Regions from separate parts of the Pelosinus fermentans DSM 17108 genome, predicted to be linked through region 4. Evidence: riboswitches for the same ligand, from Rfam matches in the RefSeq annotation. Region 4 holds a riboswitch; each other region holds the start of a gene.
What was found. A riboswitch is a leader RNA that binds a small molecule or an ion and turns the genes downstream of it on or off. The one in region 4 is predicted to bind cyclic di-GMP.
Positions count from the first base shown of each region.

Region 1: another riboswitch for cyclic di-GMP. It lies ahead of FR7_RS11715 (PRC-barrel domain-containing protein); the one in region 4 lies ahead of FR7_RS17045 (methyl-accepting chemotaxis protein).
Region 2: another riboswitch for cyclic di-GMP. It lies ahead of FR7_RS02010 (methyl-accepting chemotaxis protein); the one in region 4 lies ahead of FR7_RS17045 (methyl-accepting chemotaxis protein).
Region 3: another riboswitch for cyclic di-GMP. It lies ahead of FR7_RS05870 (methyl-accepting chemotaxis protein); the one in region 4 lies ahead of FR7_RS17045 (methyl-accepting chemotaxis protein).

Region 1 covers NZ_AKVN02000001.1:2,543,113-2,548,216, forward strand. Annotated here, with positions in the region: gene FR7_RS11700 (hypothetical protein) at 1-105, shown strand, start outside; gene FR7_RS11705 (hypothetical protein) at 105-323, shown strand; gene FR7_RS11710 (tetratricopeptide repeat protein) at 517-1,536, shown strand; cyclic di-GMP riboswitch class I at 1,625-1,712, shown strand; gene FR7_RS11715 (PRC-barrel domain-containing protein) at 1,958-2,731, shown strand; gene FR7_RS11720 (VanW family protein) at 2,855-4,231, shown strand; gene hflX (GTPase HflX) at 4,471-5,104, shown strand, end outside.
Region 2 covers NZ_AKVN02000001.1:433,521-438,624, forward strand. Annotated here, with positions in the region: gene FR7_RS02000 (glycoside hydrolase family 94 protein) at 1-1,028, shown strand, start outside; gene FR7_RS02005 (hypothetical protein) at 1,460-1,861, shown strand; cyclic di-GMP riboswitch class I at 2,107-2,192, shown strand; gene FR7_RS02010 (methyl-accepting chemotaxis protein) at 2,337-4,358, shown strand; gene dcuC (C4-dicarboxylate transporter DcuC) at 4,721-5,104, shown strand, end outside.
Region 3 covers NZ_AKVN02000001.1:1,328,821-1,333,924, reverse strand. Annotated here, with positions in the region: gene FR7_RS05875 (GGDEF domain-containing response regulator) at 1-472, opposite strand, end outside; gene FR7_RS05870 (methyl-accepting chemotaxis protein) at 773-2,479, opposite strand; cyclic di-GMP riboswitch class I at 2,561-2,646, opposite strand; gene FR7_RS05865 (YibE/F family protein) at 2,720-3,841, opposite strand; gene FR7_RS05860 (methyl-accepting chemotaxis protein) at 4,201-5,104, opposite strand, start outside.
Region 4 covers NZ_AKVN02000001.1:3,672,164-3,677,267, reverse strand. Annotated here, with positions in the region: gene FR7_RS24485 (glycerophosphodiester phosphodiesterase family protein) at 1-326, opposite strand, end outside; gene FR7_RS17060 (REP-associated tyrosine transposase) at 476-1,273, shown strand; gene FR7_RS24560 (catalase) at 1,500-1,829, shown strand; gene FR7_RS17050 (catalase) at 1,846-3,015, shown strand; cyclic di-GMP riboswitch class I at 3,209-3,293, shown strand; gene FR7_RS17045 (methyl-accepting chemotaxis protein) at 3,396-5,084, shown strand.

The sequences.
Region 1 (5,104 bases), 1.1 Mb from region 4:
TTATTAATTTCTTGGCTAATTAACGAGGAAATATTTCCTGCGGTGTTCTTGGGCGCCGTAGTATCCTATAGTATAATATTGTATTATCAGAAAGGGAGATTATAATGCTATGGACAGGAATAATTATGGTAATTGCGCTATTAAGTGGATACATATGGGGTAAACGCGATGGAATGATATCTGTCAATCACCAAAGTTTAGTAAACGTTCCTTTATTATTAAGACAACAATCATTAGAAAAAGGCTATTGTATCTTATGTCATGAACCTAAAAAGAAACGTATTATTCACAAAATAAATGGACAAAAAGGTCGACGTATTTGAATTTCTTAGTAATTATTGATAGTAAAAAGAGGAATTTATTAGGTGAGTATATAATATAAGGACATATCACATTATTCTACAAAATATTCACAATTAGAATGTTTAATATTTAAATAATTTATTATGGTGGGGTTTGATGCAATATATCATAATTACGTCATTATCCATAGTCATTTCGGCATATCTTATATACGTGTTAACGAATAAGCTATTAAATATTCGACTAAATGTAAAACCTCTTATTTTATGTGTGTGTTGTGCGCTTTTAGTCAATATTATTCTGCCACGTATTATTATTGGATTTGTTGGTGTAGTAGGAACTGTGGGCATATTAACGATCACTACAATTGTCTTTGCAGTTAGCATTGCACAGTATAATGAAAAAATTAAATTGTATTCTGAAGAAAATAAAGGAGAGTCTGAAACAAAAGATATAACAAAGGATACTGAACCTTCAGAATATGGATTGTTATGGAAAAAGCCAGAAATCATAATAGCTGCAGCTGTACCAATACCTATTATAGCTAGCTCTTCGGTAAGAAGTGTGACAAATAAGACTGATATTGAATCTGAGTCAAAAGAAAAGTCTGTGATGCTAAAGGAAGATGATGCTAATAATGTAATGGCATTGGAAACTGAAGTGTTATCTGTTGATCTAGCAGTTACAGTAGATCAGCTAGATCCTATTTCCACAGAGAAACAAATTGACAAGAGTGAAGAAGAGGTCTATGAGCTGAAAGATGAAAATCGGAATGAGGAGAATAGTGAGATGGTACAAGTTGAAGATGAATTACAGGTACCCATTAATGTGTTTGACTCTTCTTCAAAGGATTTAGATGGTTTAATTGATTCTGCGTTTATATATAAAGAACAGCGCAATTTTATCCAAGCCCTTAAGGTTTTTCGCCAAGCTTTGATGTTATATCCTGATAGTGAAGCAGCACCATTTTTAGTAATGGAAATTGGCACTATATTAAAAAATAGTGGTCAATATAATGAAGCAATTCACGTTTTTTGTGAGGGCAGAAAGCTTCCAGGAGTACAAAAAAATACTATGTTTGATTTGGAATTCATTAAAACAATTGCCTATTTACGTATAATAAAGAATATTTTAATCCAGAATCGCTTAGGGGATATCTCTTTTAAAAATATTCCGGGGACTGTATTAAAAGAAATTGATTCTGAATTTCGCGAGTGGCGAAATTCTACGTGAAATTTCTAAATAGCACAATTAGGATGGATAAAAATAAATGATGAATTTCCGTTAATGTTATATTTCATACTTACATAGAATTAAACAAATAAATATTTAGCAAACTCATCCAAAGGTGGGGACGCAAAGCTATGGGTCTAAGGGACTTTATATCCTATGATTGCCAAGTTGCCGATTCAATGAAGAATTGTAATTAGCACAGTGCATTATAGGTAGGTGCTATTTTTTATATAGTTTTCTAAATTAATGACTAGATTAGTAACTTATAGTTAATAAAGCAGGAATTTTAGATTAATTACTAATGCAGAGGTAAAATGCTCTTGGCGAAGTGGGAAAAGTGCTATAAATAAGGTTAAGAATTTGACTAACTGCTTCGATGAATGATAAGAGGATATTAAATGATAAATAAGGAGCGCTATTCATGAAAAAAAGTGTTGAAATTATTGGATTGCCAGTTATTAGCATCGTTGAAGGTACAGAGCTTGGAACAGTTAAAAGTCTTCTTATTAATCCGGTAGATGGATCTGTAACGATACTAATTGATGATTCCAAATGGTATTGGGGAGCCAAATTTTTGCCTTTGGCAGCTGCTACTGGATTAGGAGAATATGCAATAACAATAGAGAATAGTGATGCAATATTAACGTTAACAGATGCACCGGAAGTTGAGAAGTTAATTGTGGCTGATCTAAAAATTATTGGTACTAAAGTGCTGACTAAAAATGGTCGAATCCAAGGTAAAGTTACGGAGTTTTTTGTTGATAATTCAGGAAAAATTGTATCTTGTGAAATAGAAGATCTTAATGGTGGAATTACGAGCATTGAGGCAAAGCAAATTTTAACTTTTGGTAAAGATGTACTTTTTGTTTCAGATGATCATGAAACGGTAGCAGAAAGTTCAGCAGCTACTAATATTGCAATATCCACAGTAAGCACTTCTGCAGTTTCTGAAGTAAAACCACCTGTTATTCAAGTTAAAGAACCAGATGATGCAAAGGTAGCTGCTAGTGATGATTCTGCTAGAAAGTTTGACGAAAAAAATCGTAAATACTTACTTGGTAAAAAAGCTAGTCGCCGTATTGAAACTGATAATGGCTTGTTAATTATAGAAGAAGGTGGTGAAATTACTGAGGAAGTTTTGCAAAAAGCAAAATTAACAGGTAGTTTTGTAGAATTAACAATGAATATCCAATAAAATAAAAATCAATATCTCTCCAATTATGGTGGTTTTATTATCATGTTACGAACAAATCCCCGCTATTGGCGGGGATTTGCTCTCTTGCTAGCTAATCGAATAATTGGAATGGAGTTACTAACTATGAAAATTACAATAAATCAACGTGCTAAAAATATAATGCTTTTTCTTAGCATTATTATATTATTTAGCTTAACTGGATTCATTGCCACCACTACTGCGTTTGATGTCAGTGATAGTATCTATGAAGGTGTTTTCATCGGCGATATTCCTGTGGGGGGATTATCAATTGATGAAGCAAAAAGTGAAATTATTATAAATATCAAAAATCAAACAGCTAATTCACCAAGTTATTTAACGTATAAGACGCAAAAATGGCCGATTTATGCAAATGACATTGATCTAGAAATCAATGCAGATGATCTTGCGCAGCAAGCTTATAATATCGGTCGTCTTGGCAATATAGCTAAACGTTTACAAGAAAAAATTATAGCTGTAAATTATGGATATACGATTCCGTTGTCTTTACATTATAATCATGTTAAGTTAGAAGCAATTCTTAATACAATTGCAGATTCTATCAATAGTAACCCCGAAGATGCTTTACTGATATATCAAAATTCGAATGTTAATATTCAGCCTGAAAAAAATGGTCATAAAGTTGATTTAGAAAAAAACTGGCTTGATTTAAATGCTATTATACATACTCGTATTCCTTTTACTCTTGAATTAACGGTTAATGAAATAACTCCTAAAATTTTATCGAAGGATTTAGCTGAAGTTGATAGTTTACTTTCTATATATACCACAGAGTTTGATCCTGATAATGAAAACCGTTCTAAAAATATTAGCCTTGCTGCCAAGAATGTGAATCACATTTTAGTTCGTCCCAATGACGTTTTTTCTTTTAATAATAATGTAGGGGAACGTCTATCGGAGAATGGTTACAAGGAAGCTCCCGTTCTCATTGATGGTAAACTAGTTTTGGATTGGGGTGGAGGTGTATGCCAAGTAAGTAGTACTTTATATAACGCAGTGTTATTGGCGAATATGAGTATTGAAGAACGAACATCACATTTTCGCCCGCCAGCCTATGTCCCTTTAGGGCAAGATGCTGCTGTTGCTGATAACCTTTTGGATTTTAAATTTAAAAATACAACAGATTCTAATATTTATATTACGACAGAGATTCTAGACAGGGAGATTATCGTTCAAATTTTCGGAAAAAATAATCCTACTCTTTCAGATATACGGATTATCGGTACGAATAAAAAAGTATTAGAACCTAATACGATTATTAAGCAAGATCCCACTCTTGAATTAGGAAGCCAAGTAGTAGAGTACGCAGGAGAGAAAGGCTTTCAGATTACGACTTATAGGATTGCATTTGCTAATGGACAAGAAGTTAAACGAGAACATTTGGCTTATGATGAATTTAAGGCGGAGGATAGAATAGTGCGTATTGGTACTAAAATGTTATCGAATCAGTTAACCAAGTAATGAATAAAAAGTAATACTTTCTGTTTAGCAAGCGGAAGGCATTACTTTTTATTATATTTTGTGCATAACAACAAAAGGAGCTATTAATAATAAGAAAGCTAGGAAAGATACCTTTTCCTATTTGTCTGTGGTAATATGTAGTATAATCAGTAGTGGCCCTGAAAAAAGTATATTACTAGACGATTTGTTATCTTAATCGAGCTAGCAAAATGGAATAGGATCGAAGGAGCGTGAAATAATTGACAACTATATATGGAGATGTCAATGGTATACGAAAAAGTATTATTAATAGGCTGGAAGAATTATATGAATTTACTATTCCTTTTGGGCAAGTCATAACAAATGAATTAGCACAAAAATTGATCGATTTGACAGATGACCTAAATCGCGAACTTGTTGTATATATTACCAGAAAAGGACAAGTTACTTGTGTAGCAGTTGGCGATGTCTATACCGTAATATTGCCGGAAGTTGATGGTCGGCGTTCTGTCAATCGATTAAGTGGTATTCGTTGTATTCATACTCACCCTAGTGGCGAGACAGAACTTAGTGGGGTGGATATAGCTTCATTAAAGGAAATGCGTTTTGATCTAATGGCTGCACTGGGACGCAAGGATGAGATGATACAAGCAAGCTTTGGTATTATTACCAATATTGAAAATGATCAATTTAATACTCAAATGATTGGTCCTTTGTCCATTGATGAATTTATAGAGTTGGATATTACATATTTAACTGCACAAATTGAGCGCCAACTCGATTTAAATACTAAAACGAGTGCTATTGCAGAACCTGAAAGAGCTCTATTGGTTGGGGTGGAGAGGCAAGGAAAGTGGCGAATTACTGACTCATTAAAGGAATTGGCTCAATTAG
Region 2 (5,104 bases), 3.2 Mb from region 4:
TGCAGCGCTTTGGCGAGCACGGGCTGCCGCTGATCGGGATCGGCGACTGGAACGACGGTATGAGTCATGTCGGCGCTGAAGGCCGCGGTGAGAGCGTATGGCTTGGTTGGTTTCTCTGTGACGTGCTAAATCGGTTTGCGGATTTATGCCGGCAGCGCGGTGCTGTAGAGCAGGCAGAACGCTGCCTGGACATATGCAGGCAATTGACAGCCTCTCTTGATCAGCATGCCTGGGACGGACAGTGGTACCGGCGGGCTTTCACTGACGCCGGACAATGGCTGGGTTCTATCTATAACGAGGAGTGCCGTATTGACGCCATCGCCCAGTCATGGTCGGTTATTTCAGGGGCGGCGCCACAAGAAAAGGCACTGCAGGCAATGCAGTCATTCGACCGTGAACTGGTGGACCGGGATCTTTCGGTTGTGCGTCTTTTAACACCGGCTTTTGACAGCACAGATCCGAGCCCCGGCTATATTCAGGGCTACCCGCCCGGTATCCGGGAGAACGGAGCCCAGTATACTCATGGCGTTATCTGGAGTATTATCGCCTGGTGCGGGCTTGGCAACGGAGATAAGGCTTTAGAATTATTCCAAATGTTAAATCCTCTCAATCACACACGCACACCTAATGAAGTACGGCAGTATGCGGGCGAACCCTACGCCATTGCGGCGGACGTTTATACAGCGGAGCCGCACCGGGGGCGCGCCGGCTGGACGTGGTACACTGGTGCTGCCGGATGGATGTATCAGGCGGGAGTTGAATCGATTCTCGGCCTTCGTCGCCGTGGTGACCGCCTGTACATTTGCCCGTGTATTCCTTGCGAATGGCCAGGGTTTTCCGTCAGCTACCGTTTTGGTAATAGCTCCTACCATATTACTGTTGAAAATCCGTCCCATAAGTCCGTTGGTGGGATTGCTTTACAAATTGATGGACAGGAAGTTGTACTTACGGAGCGAGATATGAAGGATGGTCCTTACGTTATAATGGGCGATGACGGGCAGCCCCATCACGTTGTTATGACGATGTAATAAACTTCTCAAGGGAACGACTAATTCCATCGGTATATCCCATCTTTTATGCAAATCGTAGACAATGAAAGTAACAAAAGCAGTGAGTCCAGCTAACTAAAGTCATTGACCTTAGTTAGCTGGACTCACTGCTTCTTCAGGCGGCAACCAGCGCCAGAAGGAGGGTGATTGCGAAGCATGGGGGACGGTTCCGTCGCTTCTCCTACTTTTAAGGCGTAATTTAATTATGAGAAGCAAGAGAACCGTCATCATCGCTTCTGCAAAAATTTACAAAGAAGTAAAGATAGTACACACTTTATACGATAATAATAATAGAAGGTGTCAAGTCATTCTACGTGATGATTGTTTTTACGCTATCAGGTCAGTAAAAATAGCGAAGCATTGATTGTTTGCTTTTTAAATAAATTTGATAAAGGGAATGGTGATTCGTTATGAGTTTGGGTATAACTGGGGTTTCTTTTTCGCCACAAAGGAAGTCTAGTCTGGAGCAAAGTGATAAGAGCGAGGTGAATAGTAATCAGGGTAAAAGGCAATACGTTACGCAACAAGAAGGAGACTATGAATGCACTTATGTAGTTATAGGAGAAGACTTCAAGATTTTGATAGGCAGGGTTGCTAAAAATAAGGACGAAGACAAAGATGCGTCAAAAACGGAAGCGGTGGATGATAAGAATATTCATGGACTTATGAATAATGATCAAACATTGATGGGGTATCAACTGACAGCAAAGACGGCGCTTCCTGATAATAAATTACAAGAAAGAATACAAGCTGAAGAAAATTATGCTGCAAGTTCTTATTATGATATTGCTAAAGTCGATGCCAGAGGATAGTAAGCCTTTATGTAGTAAGAATGTCTTTCTAGCCTAAAGTTTTATCTCAGCGGTTTGGCAAGTAAAGTAATGGCAAATCAATCATGATTGCCAGCACAGAAGGCAATCAATTTATACCTAGTAATGATGAGCTAAAGATTGGGTTAATTATTTTGGGACACGGAACCTGTCCCTGTGTCCCAACGCTGTATTTCTGCGTTCATTGACGAAACAGGTTATTGGGTGTAGAATAAACAATATTGAAAAGAATATTTTGGCAAACCAATTGAAAGGTTGGGACGCAAAGCTATGGGTCTAAAGACGAGTTGTCTATGATTGCCAGGTTGCTAGTGAATCATAAATTAAGTGAATCGTGATGAGTTAATTAGCACCTGCCTTGGGCGGGTGCTATTTTTTTTGGCGGGATAGGTCGGGTTTCATATAGTAATTTGGCAATTTGGATGATAAGTGAAAAATGGATGGAGGAGAATTATTTATGAATTTGCTTATATGGATAAAGAAAAGTATTCAGGTAAAGGTTACAGCTGTTTTAGTAATTGGACTATTAATAACATTAAGCATTCTAGGAGTATGTAATTTCTACAATGCAAAAAGCATATTGGTTTCAGGTGTTGAGGAGGATCTTGTTCATCGGGCAGATGCCTATGCTGAAGACATTGGGACGTGGAAAGATACTCGTGAAATTGAGGTTTCCATATTGGCAACGAATCAAAGTGTTGTTAACGGAGATACCCAGGGGGCACTTGCTTATTTAAAAGAAGAGACCAAGCGAAATCCTATTTATTCACGGTTTTGGCTTGTAGATGCAAAGGGGCAATCCATTCATACATCAGGGGATAGAACAAATATCGCTGATCGTGAATATTTTAAACAGGTCATGTCAACTGGTAAAGTGACAACTACCGATCCAATTATCTCTAAGGCTGATGGTAAATTGGTGGTTTCTGTGGTTGCGCCAATCAAAAAGAATAACCAGGTTATAGGGGCTCTTGGCGGTACAGTGCCTATTGATGCTCTCATTTCACGTGTGAATCAAATTAAGGTTGCACAAAGCGGTTATGCCTATGTAATTCAGGGCGATGGTTTAACCATCATTCATCCTGATAAAGACCAAATCATGAAGACGAATATATTAAAGGATCCTAATGCAAAAGATCAGCTTAAAAATATAATGAATAAAATGGTCAATGCGGAAACCGGAACTGGTAATTACGCAGACGAGGGCGTTACGAAGTACATTGCTTTCGCTCCTATTCCTGGAACGAATTGGAGCTTGGGGATCAATGTACCGGAAGAAGAAATTCTTGTGAAATTGGCCCCCTTTCTAAGATCCTCCTTTATTACAATTGGTTTGATTCTTATTGCTGCTTGTGGTTTTGGTATTTTAGTTTCAAGGAAAATAACAAGGCCGATTATAAGAATGAATAAAGCAATTGAAAAAATGGCAGAAGGTGACTTAACCTTACAAGTAGCTGCTCTAGGTATGACGGCCGCACAGAGTGCCGATGGTAAAGACGAATTAGATGCAATGGAGATCCATTTTGATACGATGGTAAAAAAAATACGCAGTTTGGTTCAACAAATTGCTACTTCAGCAGAACTGGTAGCAGCATCATCCGAGGAACTTACGGCAAGTGCAGAACAATCCTCTGTAGCTGCCAATCAAATCGCTGAAACGATAACGGAAGTAGCTTCAGGCAGTACACTACAAATAAAAGCAGTAGATGTTGCCGAGGATGCTGTTGAAAAGATGTCTGCTAGTATACAGCAGGTAGCTGCTCACTCTGGAAATGTAGCAGCTACTGCTGAAAAGACGGCGCTTGCTGCTCAAGATGGCGGTAAGGCAATCGAAGATACTACAAAACAGATGGAGAATATTGAGAAAACAGTAATGAACTCAGCTCAGGTAGTCGAGAAACTTGGCAATCGTTCAAAAGAGATTGGTCAAATTGTCGATACCATTGCTGGAATTGCCGGTCAAACAAATCTCCTTGCATTGAATGCTGCAATCGAGGCAGCACGTGCTGGTGAACAGGGCAGAGGGTTCGCGGTGGTAGCGGAAGAAGTTCGTAAACTAGCTGAACAATCCCAGGACGCAGCAAAACATATTGCAGTACTAATTGGTGAAATTCAAGGTGATACTGATAAAGCAGTTAACGTAATGGCCGAGGGGACGAATGAAGTCAAGCGAGGTTCAGAAGTAGTTCATATTGCAGGCAAGGCTTTCGGGGAGATATTGAAATTAATTGAACAGGTTTCCAATCAAATCCGGGATATTTCTGCTGCAATTCAACAGGTAGCAGGCGGCAGTGAGCAAATTGTTTCCTCAATTAAAGAAATCGACAGAATTAATGGTGAGACAACTGGATATACCCAGACTGTTTCTGCCTCAGCCCAAGAGCAGTCTGCATCAATGGAAGAGATTGCTGCCTCTAGTGAAGCGTTAGCTAAAATGTCTGAGGAACTTCGCTCTATTATAGCCCAATTTAAAGTATAAATATTTCTTTCAAGGCTACTCATCATCTACCTTATTAGTAGATGATGGGGATTCTCTTTAAATTTAATATAAAGATTAGCGTTAGATTTGTTATGTGGATAGCGAACCTGTCCCCGTGTCTCATTGAAAAGGGATTCACCCCTTGACTATATGAGGCTGACTGACAGTAATGTCTGCAGATGTTGTAGATTTTTGTCTAAACATATGATATAATTATGTCAATAGCAAGGGCGCTGTTTTCTTAAGAAAAAACAGCGTCTTTTTAGTTTAATTCAGCAAGAAAGGAAGGGGGATAGATTTATTTGAAATAAGAAGTTACATAAATGTTTTTATAAATTTTTTTAGAGGGAGAGAATTTTTTTATGATGACTGCTGTTGGTATTATTGTAGTAATTGTTACAGTTTACTTTTTGATCAAGCGTTATGATGCGCGACTGGTATTATTAGCTTCTGGTATTATTATGGCTTGTGTGGCGGGGACGCCGATGGTTTCTTTAAATGCTTTTGCAAAAGAAATGACCAATAGCGGGCTGATTCAAGCAGTTTGTTCCGTTATGGGTTTTGCAATGGTAATGAAGTATACAGAATGTGATAAACATTTAATTAATCTTATGGCAAACGGTCTTGCCAAGGTTCGACCTCTTTTGATTCCGGGTGTGGTTTTGGCTACCTATGCAGTCAATGTAGCACTGCCAAGTGCTGCGGGAACGGCAGCGGCTGCAGGGGCGATTTTTGTACCGTTGATG
Region 3 (5,104 bases), 2.3 Mb from region 4:
TTAACTTTCCATTTACAGTCTGTAACTCCCGCATAATATTTTCCATCACTCGTGTAGTCTCGTATAAGGTGGCATTGCGTTGCTCTAATTCATATTGATAACTTAAAATACGGCTGCCAACGGATAATCGGCAACTCAGTTCTCTTGGATCAATTGGCTTAGTCAAAAAATCATCTGCTCCGGCATCAAAGCCAATAACCATATCTTCTATATCGCTTTTTCTTGCTGTCAGCATAATGACATACGTATGGGACGTTTTTGTGCCTTGTTTTATCCTCTTACATAGCTCCACTCCATCTATACCGGGCATAATCCAGTCTAAGAGCACAATAACAGGCTCATTAATAATCTGGAATATCTTCCATCCACTTTCACCATCAGCAGCAAGGATCACTTCATATCCCCATTGCTGTACCATTTCTGAAAGGATGGTGCGAATGCTTTTTTCATCATCAATGATTAATACTTTCATTTGACCTCACCTTATTTTTAAAATTATCCTCGGCTCTATACTCGCAGCTGTCTTACTACTATATAATGATTCGCTTTAATCCGCTAGATCTTATTATGATTTATCTTGCCTTCTACTTTAAAGAGATTTGATCAAAAAATCAAGGGAATCATGCTTTACCATGCAAATCACAAGTGTCCATGAGTAAATAATAAAAACCTTTCTAATATAAAATATCCCCTACAGAGGAGACACTAAAAAAGTCTCCTCTGTAGGGTTTTTTTATGTATTATAGAAAGGTTTTCTATTCAGGTAGATTTTCTACATTCTAAATTGTCTAACAATCCCTTGAAGTTCTTCTGCCATTTTAGCTAATGCTTGGCTGGACGCAGCAATTTCTTCCATAGATGCCGACTGCTCTTCGGTGGCGGCAGACACGATTTGTGTCCTGCCAACCGTTTCTTGACTAATCGTATCAATGTCATGTACCGATTCCACAATCTGTTTACTGCCAGAAGCCATCTCTTCAATAGAAGTTGAAGTCTCTTTTATATGCATCGCTAATTGGTCAATGAGTGCTGATATATCCCTAAAAGCTTGCCCTGCGGTATTAACCACTTGTGCTCCTACATTAACCTCATGGCTGCCTTCCTTCATCGCAACCACTGCTTCTTCGGTATCCGACTGGGTTTCCGTAATTAAATCGGCAATTTTCTTGGCGGCTTCTTGGGACTGCTCTGCCAACTTACGAACTTCCTCAGCAACAACAGCAAAGCCCCTGCCATGTTCACCTGCCCGTGCAGCTTCTATAGCAGCATTTAGCGCTAGAAGATTAGTCTGAGCAGAAATTCCCGATATCGTATCGACAATCTGTCCAATTTCTTTGGATCGTTCTCCCAGTCTCGTCACCACTTGAGCTGACTTAGTCACCGTTTTCTCTACGATTTCCATCTGACTAATTGCCGCATTTACGGCTTGTGTACCATCTTGGGTAGCTTTAGAGGTTTGATCGGATACGCCGCTTATGATTGCTGAATTCTCAGCAACTTTCTCAATGCCTGCAGAAAGCTGCTGCACTACAACAGTCGTAACATTCACTGCACTTGCCTGCTGCTCAGCTCCCTGTGCTACTTCACTAATCGTCGCTGCTACTTGATTCGTAGCTTGAGCCGATTGCTCTGCGCTTGCTGTCAGCTCTTCTGACGAGGCAGCAACTTGCTCAGATGAAGATGCGACCTGGCGCACCAAACGCTGCAAGCTGCCAGCCATGCTATTTAACCCAACCCCAATATCACCAATTTCATCCTGGTCTACCACATTAATATTCTCTACACCAAGATTTCCTTTTTCGATCTCATTTAGAAACATACAAACAGATTTTAACCTTCTGGCAATTGCATTGGATAATCGCCAGCCTAAGAACAAGCAGAGTAGAACAAAAAATCCTGTTAATGTGAAAATAACGATTCCCGCAAATCCAGCATACTCTTGCCCCTTACTATTCGCCTTTTCACTTTTATCTGACATGAAGTCAGCTAACTCCTTAAGAGTCGAATTGACAATTTCCAATTTACTGGCTGCCTGCTGGGTGAAGTAAACATATGCTTCCTGCTTGCGCCCTTGCTGAGATAATTCGATAGCTTTTTGACGCTCTGTTCGATATTGACCGATTGCTTCTTTTAGCACTACTAGCTTTTCTCGTTCGAAGGACCCCAAATTTTGACTTTCATATGCCTTTAATGTTTGGTCTGTTTCTGCCGATAAGGATTTCATCTGCGTGACCAAGGCATCTTCTCTTGCTTTATCGAGATTGCCAAAAATCATTTCCAGGATCATTCCATGGACGGCTCTAAAATTATGTCGCGTTTCATTTAACCTTTTAATCGACAACAGATTTTCACTATACATAATTTTCATTTCATTACTCATCGTGTTGGTATAATAATATCCGATAGAACCAACTAAAAGTGTTGCCATTGATATTATTAAGATAATTGCAAGTATTTTCCCTTTAACCTTTAGCTTCACGCCAACCTCCTAAAATAATACAAATGTAAAAATATAACACCAGGCCAAGACGCACTGGTGCTAATTACAATTCTACATTGAATCGGCAACCTGGCAATCATAGGATATCTTCCCTTAGACCCACGGCTTTGCGTCCTTATCTTTTGATAAGTTTGCCACAATATATTTTTCTACTCAATATTACATTATATTACATAAACTGTCAACATCTCCCATGATTGTTAGCATTAAGGGTATATATCACGACTTTCGACTCAAAAGAAATGCTGTAATAATCGCTGTTAGGGGTATGGAGCAAATAAGCCCTATGCTTCCCGTGAGGGCTCTTGTGATCTCTGTTGCGACAATGTTCAAATTCATAATTCGCATGAATGATACACTATCTTGTGATGCAATCAAAAATATCAGAGGCAAGGAGCTGCCAGTATAAGCCAAAATCAAGGTATTTGCCATCGTTCCCATAACATCACGCCCAACATTGATACCAGAGTTGAATATTTCAGCAAAACCATAATGAGGACAAGACTGCTTGATCTCGTATTGAGTCGACGCAATGGATATGGTAACATCCATAACAGCACCTAATGATCCTAGAATAATGCCTGCAAATAGTACCTCTTGAAAGTTCATAAAGGTGAGAGTCGTCACCTTTAGCATCATTGCTTCTTCACTATCCAGCCCAGTCAGATGCATCCAGGAAATCGAAATAGCAGCCAATACACCAGCGATAAGTACGCCGCCAACGGTTCCTAAAATAGCACCCCAGGTCTTTGCATTCCAGCCGCTAATGGTAATTTGAGTAATGGCTGTAATCACTGCACAAACAAGCATCGTAGCAATGATAAAATTCCAATGATAATTTAGGATTAAAGGAACCATACCTTTAAGAATAACGACCACCGAAAAACAAATAACAAAAATTGTTTTGATACCTATAGTCTTCCCTAGAATTAATAAAGATAAAACAAAGAGGCCAACCAGGACATACGTAGGAAAAAGACGATTATAATCAGCAATATGATACTGTTTTTCATTCTGCACTTCACTTACAGCAAGAATAATTTTATCGCCAGGGCTGGGAATGATGTCAAATAAAGGCTGATTCGTAATATAATTAATGCTTTGTACTTGTTTACCTGACTCCGCTCCTGACGTGAGCAGGACTGTAACTAAACTTTTACTGCTGATACCTACTTTTTTATTGGGTGTGACATCCAAAGATTGTATAGTCAATACTACACCATTTACATACTCAATGGATTCCGCATTACTTCCTGCCCCTAGAACGGGCAGGGTACCAAAAAGTAAACAGGCTATGAAAGCGACTAAAATATAGCTGGGAAAAATGCGTCTTAATTTCATTTAAGATCTCCTTGTTATAAAAAATATAATGTGATAGCCGTACATGAATAGAAGCATAATGTTATCCTGAGAGGCAATTTATGCTTCCACTATTAATTAGAATCACACTCTTACAATCCTAATCTAAGAAATTCGACTACTACCTACATATTTTCCTGCAAACCGGACTAAGCAATAAGAAAAAGACTGACGCCCCCTTTAAAACATAGCCATTTTGAAACACAGTCTCTGTGTTTAACGTTGTCCCTTGAAGCAAATTATACTTTTAGACTATAAGAAAAACTAGGCACCTATTCCTCACGAGAAAGGTACCTAGCTAGGATAAAACCTTATTTAAGAAGTCATTCTCCAATTTTTACTTATAGGCGAAATTGAGAAACAACAACTTGCAATTCGTTTGCCATACTAGCTAAGGCTTGGCTGGAAGATGCAATTTCCTCCATAGAAGCAGATTGTTCTTCTGTTGCCGCCGAAATAGTCTGGGTATCTCCTGCTGTATTACCTGCTATGCTTTTCACACTATCTACAGAAGAAACAACATCACCGCTGGAAATGGAAAGTTTCTCAGCAGCTGTACCAATATCCTGGATCTGACCATTTAACTGTTCAATCATTGTAGTAATAGCATGAAATCGTTCACCAGCACTCGTAATAATCTCTGTGCCTTTGGAGGCTTCAATCGTTCCCTGATTCATGGCTGCTACTGCTTTACCAGTCTCTGCTTGGATGTCACGGATAATGACAGCGATTCTTTGCGCTGCTTCTTGGGACTGCTCAGCTAGCTTTCGTACTTCATCAGCTACCACTGCAAAACCTCGTCCTTGCTCGCCAGCTCTGGCTGCCTCTATAGCAGCATTAAGCGCCAATAAGTTGGTCTGCCCGGCAATGCCGCTGATGACATCGACAATTTCACCAATCTGCTGCGAACTTATCCCTAATTGCTGTACGACTTGTGCGGATTGGGCAACGGACTCTTCAATGATCTGCATTTGTTTCGTTGCCAGGTTCACTGCCTCTCCACCATCACTTGCCACCTGAGCCGTTTCCTCTGATTTTGCAGATATCTGATTGGCATTGTTGGCAATATGAGTAATGGCTGATGCCATATCCCCTACGACTGAAACCGTTTGGTCTACTGTCACCAGTTGGCTGGATGCACCGCTGGCTACATTCGTAACCGTTTCAGCAACTTGACCTGCCGCTTGAGCGGACTGCTCAGAACTGGCTGTTAATTCTTCACTGGCTGCTGCTACTTGCTCAGCA
Region 4 (5,104 bases):
ATTTCAATATTTAACAGCAGAGGGGTAGTAACATACCAAGCGAAAAATTCTTGAAAAGTAAGGATGGCTTCGTTGGCAAAGGAAGGAGCAAACCAAGAGCCAAAGTCGAATGACTTGAGCTGCGCTAGCGTTAAGTCTTTAATCCAGCCGGAACCATTGCTGGTACGATCAATAGTATGGTCGTGACAAATGACCAATTGATGGTCTTTCGTTGCCTGCACATCCAGTTCAATGCCGTCTGCTTTACAGATGATAGCCTGGCGAAAGGCCGACATAGTGTTTTCAGGGGCATAACTCCGGGCACCACGGTGAGCATAAATCAACATAGTATGCCTCCTCGTATTATGATAGTAAGTTAATTAGATGTTTAACGCCAATATCCTTGTTCTTAAGCTAAGAGTCGGAGGGACGGTTCTTTGACTCTTTAAAATATAAGTGATACAATGTCCCTAAAACCAAAGAGGGAGAGATTTGCATGCCACGACAAAGTAGGCAATTAAGTGAAAGTAAAATCTATCATGTGATGATCCGGGGAAATGCAAGAAAGAATATCTTTCTTGATGAGGAAGACAAAAACCGTTTTATAGAGATTCTAAGTGAAAAAAATAAGGATCGAAAATTTGCTATATATGCTTATTGCTTAATGGACAATCATGTACATCTCCTAATCAATGAGGGTAGCGATGAAATCGGACGGATTATGAAAAGAATTAATATAAGCTACGCCTACTATTTCAATAAAAAATACGTTCGAACGGGACATCTCTTTCAAGATCGATTTAAGAGCGAAGGAATTGAAAATGATGCATATCTATTGTCGGCAGTAAGATACATACATAACAATCCAGTCAAAGCAGGGATAGTTAAAAAGATAGAAGAATACAAATGGAGTAGCTATTTTATTTTTACAGAGACAAAAAATCAAAACAATAGTATCGATAAGCGTTTTATACTCGAAATGTTTTCAGATGATATCGAGAAATCAACGAAGCTTTTTATAGACTACTCAAAAATACAGGATGATGGAAAGTTCATAGATTTACAAGAAGAGAATGTAGAAGAGAAAGCGATTCAAACTGAAAATCAAGCAAAAGAATTGATTATGCATTTTCTAGTCAAACATAATATCAATAGTAGTGATCTGAAAAATCGCCAGAAGGAAGATTTACGGCGAGATCTTATTAACACACTGAAACGAAAATCAAACCTATCAATTCGTCAAATTGCTAAGTTATTGGATGTAGATAGAAATATGGTTCAGCGTACAAAGTGAGTCTCGGAACCGTCCCTTGACTCTGCGAAATAGCTAAAAATAATTGATTATAAATAAAGGAATAATGTTATGTTTGGAGAATAAGTATTTTAAGAAAAATAATCTTAGTGCCAATAATTAGGTATTGAAGTAACTGGGCTAGGAAAGGAGGCTGATGCTGAAAAAGTTAGAAGGTTCTTCCCTAAATAAGTCGTTCTTTAACATTATATGAGGAGGAGTGAAGCTAATGGTTGATAGTAATAAGAAAAAATTAACAACAAATTTTGGTATTCCTGTAGCTGATGATCAAAACTCCATTACCACTGGCAGCTCACACTACACACTTTTGTCCGATACTCATCTAATTGAAAAGCTGGCACATTTCGATAGGGAAAGGATTCCAGAAAGAGTAGTCCATGCCAAAGGAACCGGAGCTCACGGTTATTTTGAAGTTACTCATGATATTACGCAATTTACCAGGGCTGACTTCCTTTCGCAAATTGGTAAGAAAACAGATCTTTTCGTGCGCTTTTCTACCGTTGGCGGTGAAAAGGGATCTGCTGATTCTGCGGCGTGACCCACGTGGATTTGCTGTGAAGTTTTATACCGACGAGGGAAATTATGATATGGTAGGTAATAATACTCCGGTCTTTTTTATCAGGGACGCTATCAAGTTTCCTGATTTTATACATACTCAAAAAAGGCATCCAGCGAAACATACAAAAGATCCTGATATGATGTGGGATTTTCTATCCCTTACTCCGGAATCCATTCATCAGGTGACAATTTTGTTTTCTGACCGGGGCACACCTAAAAGCTTTCGTCATATGGACGGGCACAGCAGCCATACCTATATGTTTTACAATCAGGCCGGCGAACACTGTTGGTTCAAATGGCATTTTAAAGCAGACCTTGGTTTCCAGACTCTTACAGATGCAGAAGCTACTGAATTAGCAGGTACAGACCCTGATCGGGCAACTAAAGATCTCTATGACAGCATCGAAGCAGGAGAATATCCTTCATGGACAGTATATGTTCAGATTATGACGGCAGACGATGCTAAGAACTATAAATTCGATCCATTCGATATCACAAAGGTTTGGTATCATGCAGATTATCCGTTGATTCCAGTAGGAAAAATGGTGCTAAATCGAAACCCAGAAAACTTCTTTGCAGAAGTTGAGCAGGTAGCATTCGCTCCTGGCAACTTTGTTCCCGGTATTGGGGTATCACCAGATAAGATGCTGTTGGGAAGGTTGTTCAGCTATCCTGACACACAGCGACATCGACTGGGGGCCAATTTTCATCAGATCCCCATTAATGCATCTAAAGCTGGTCTTACCAACAACTACCAGCGGGACGGTGTCATGAATATTGACGGCAATGGTGGTGCGGGACCGAACTATTATCCTAATTCTTTTGATGGTCCAGAACCTGATGCTCAATATGCAGTACCTGCTATCGATGTAACAGGCTTAGTGGACAGACATCCATTTGTTTTGTCAGATGTAGATTTTGTTCAGGCTGGTGAATTATACCGTCGGGTCATGAGTGATACTGACAGAAGCAACCTAATTTCTAATATATGCGGTAATTTAGGGCAGGCTCAAAAAAGAATTCAGCTTCGACAAACTGCATTATTCTACAAAGCCGATGAAGATTATGGTAAACGGATTGCCAAAACCCTGGGATTGGATTTGACTGAGGTAAAAAACTTAGCAGATATGTCTCAAGAAGAGAGGGTTAAGGCTACGATGTCTTAGGCTGGAAAAAGTATTCCATAAAACGAAAAGACATTTAAGAAAGAACATACAATGAGTGAAGTTGTATGTTCTTTTCTTGATTTATAGCCTGCTTCAATTCGGTGTTGAGCTTAATAATAAGATGAAAAATTTGTCTTAATTTAGAGGATTTTGGAGGTTTGAGGAGAATTATTAATACATAAATTCAATACCATTGAACGATCGGCAAACTTAGCGAAAGTTAAGGACGCAAAGCTATGGGACTAACGATTTTTATCTATGTCTGCCAGGTTGCTATATGAATTACAGTTCATGTAACAATCTGGTTTTTTTTATGGAAGGAGATGCGATAAAGAGTTTATGCAGCCGTCTCAACAATTAAAATGTAAAGGAGTTATTTTATGCGTAGAATACCTATTATTGCACAATTAGGAGGTATGTTCCTCACTTCTATTTCCTTTCTGCTTATACTGCTTGGATATACAGCATATCAGTATTCGACAGCAAGTGATACATATGAAAATTTAATTACACATACTTCCGCAAATATGCTCTTACTCACGAAGGCACAGGATGGTATGCATACTGGTATTGCTGAATTGCGAGGTTTTATGGCCTACTCGATTAGCAGCTATGAGCAAAATTCCAGAAAAGAATTTGAAGATAGCGTAAAAGACTTAAAAGTATTTGTATCTGGTGTGGAAAATCCAGAAGTGAAAACAGAAGCTGTTAAACTAGAAAAGATGATGGATGACTATAGTCTTAAAATGGGACAGCTTATGGATGCAAGAAAAGCTAACAGTCCTTCCTTCGATACGTTGCTTGCGGAAGGGAGAAATTTATCACAGCAGATAGACCTGCAATTTGATAAAACCTTTGATTTAGAAGAAAAATATTTAAAACAATCAACGGTTAAACTTATGCAGGAACAAAAAGATACTAAGAATTTGGTTGGAATTTTAAGTATGCTTGTTATACTGTTCGTTTGTAGTTTAGCATACTGGTACAGTAGGTATATGGCGAAACGCTTGCGTCGTGTTCGGAATGAAATGGATGCAATCAGTCATTTCGATTTAACAACTGCTGAGCAGCATGCTGCTGTTAATGATGAAATAGGTGATATGGTTACTGCAATGGCCCAAATGAAGAATGCTCTGCGCTCACTAGTGGGACAAATACGCCAAAACTCTGAATCTTTGGCAGCATCTAGTCAAGAATTAAGTGCAACAGTAGAAGAACAGCTGCGTGCAGCAGAAATTGTGTCCAATACCATAGCGGAAGTTGCGAGTGGGTCAGCTCAGAATACTACAAATATAACGGAGATGTCCGCTACGATTCAGGAACTTTCTGCAAGTACTGAGGAAATGAATTCGAACGCCTATGAAGTGAATGCGAACACTCAAAATGCTGTTGAAGAAGCAAGCCAAGGGATGAATTTACTGACTCAGATCGTTACACAGAATGATACTGTTGCAAAATCAATGATCAGTATTACAGAGGCGGCAAATTCCTTAGCAAAAGGGTCTGAAAACATTCGGGAAATCGTTACAGTCATTCAAGGCATTGCAGGTCAAACCAACTTATTAGCGTTGAATGCTGCTATTGAAGCTGCTCGTGCCGGTGAAGCAGGAAGAGGTTTTGCAGTAGTTGCAGAAGAGGTTCGGAAGCTGGCGGAGCAAAGTGCTGATGCAACACACCACATTGCTGAAATTATTAAAAAAATGACAGAGGACATTGATTATGCTGTCCTGCATGTAAGTGAAGGAAACCATGAGGTGGAAGCAGGAAAACAAGTAACATTCAACACTCAAAGAGGGTTTGAAGTGATTATTGATAAGCTTGATAAGGTAAAAACAGTAGTTGCACAAATAACGCATACAATTGAGGAAACAGCAAAGGGAACCCAAACAATGGTAGGGAATGTCCAAAATATTAGTGGTGTTGCAGAAGAAACTGCAGCAAGTGCACAAACGGTAGCCGCTGCATCCGAAGAACAAAGTGCCAGTATGCATGAGATCAATCATAATGCTGAATCCTTAGCAAAAATGGCAGAAGAACTCAATGAGATCATCAGTAAGTTTAAGTTATAAGTAAATGAAAATGAAAAACG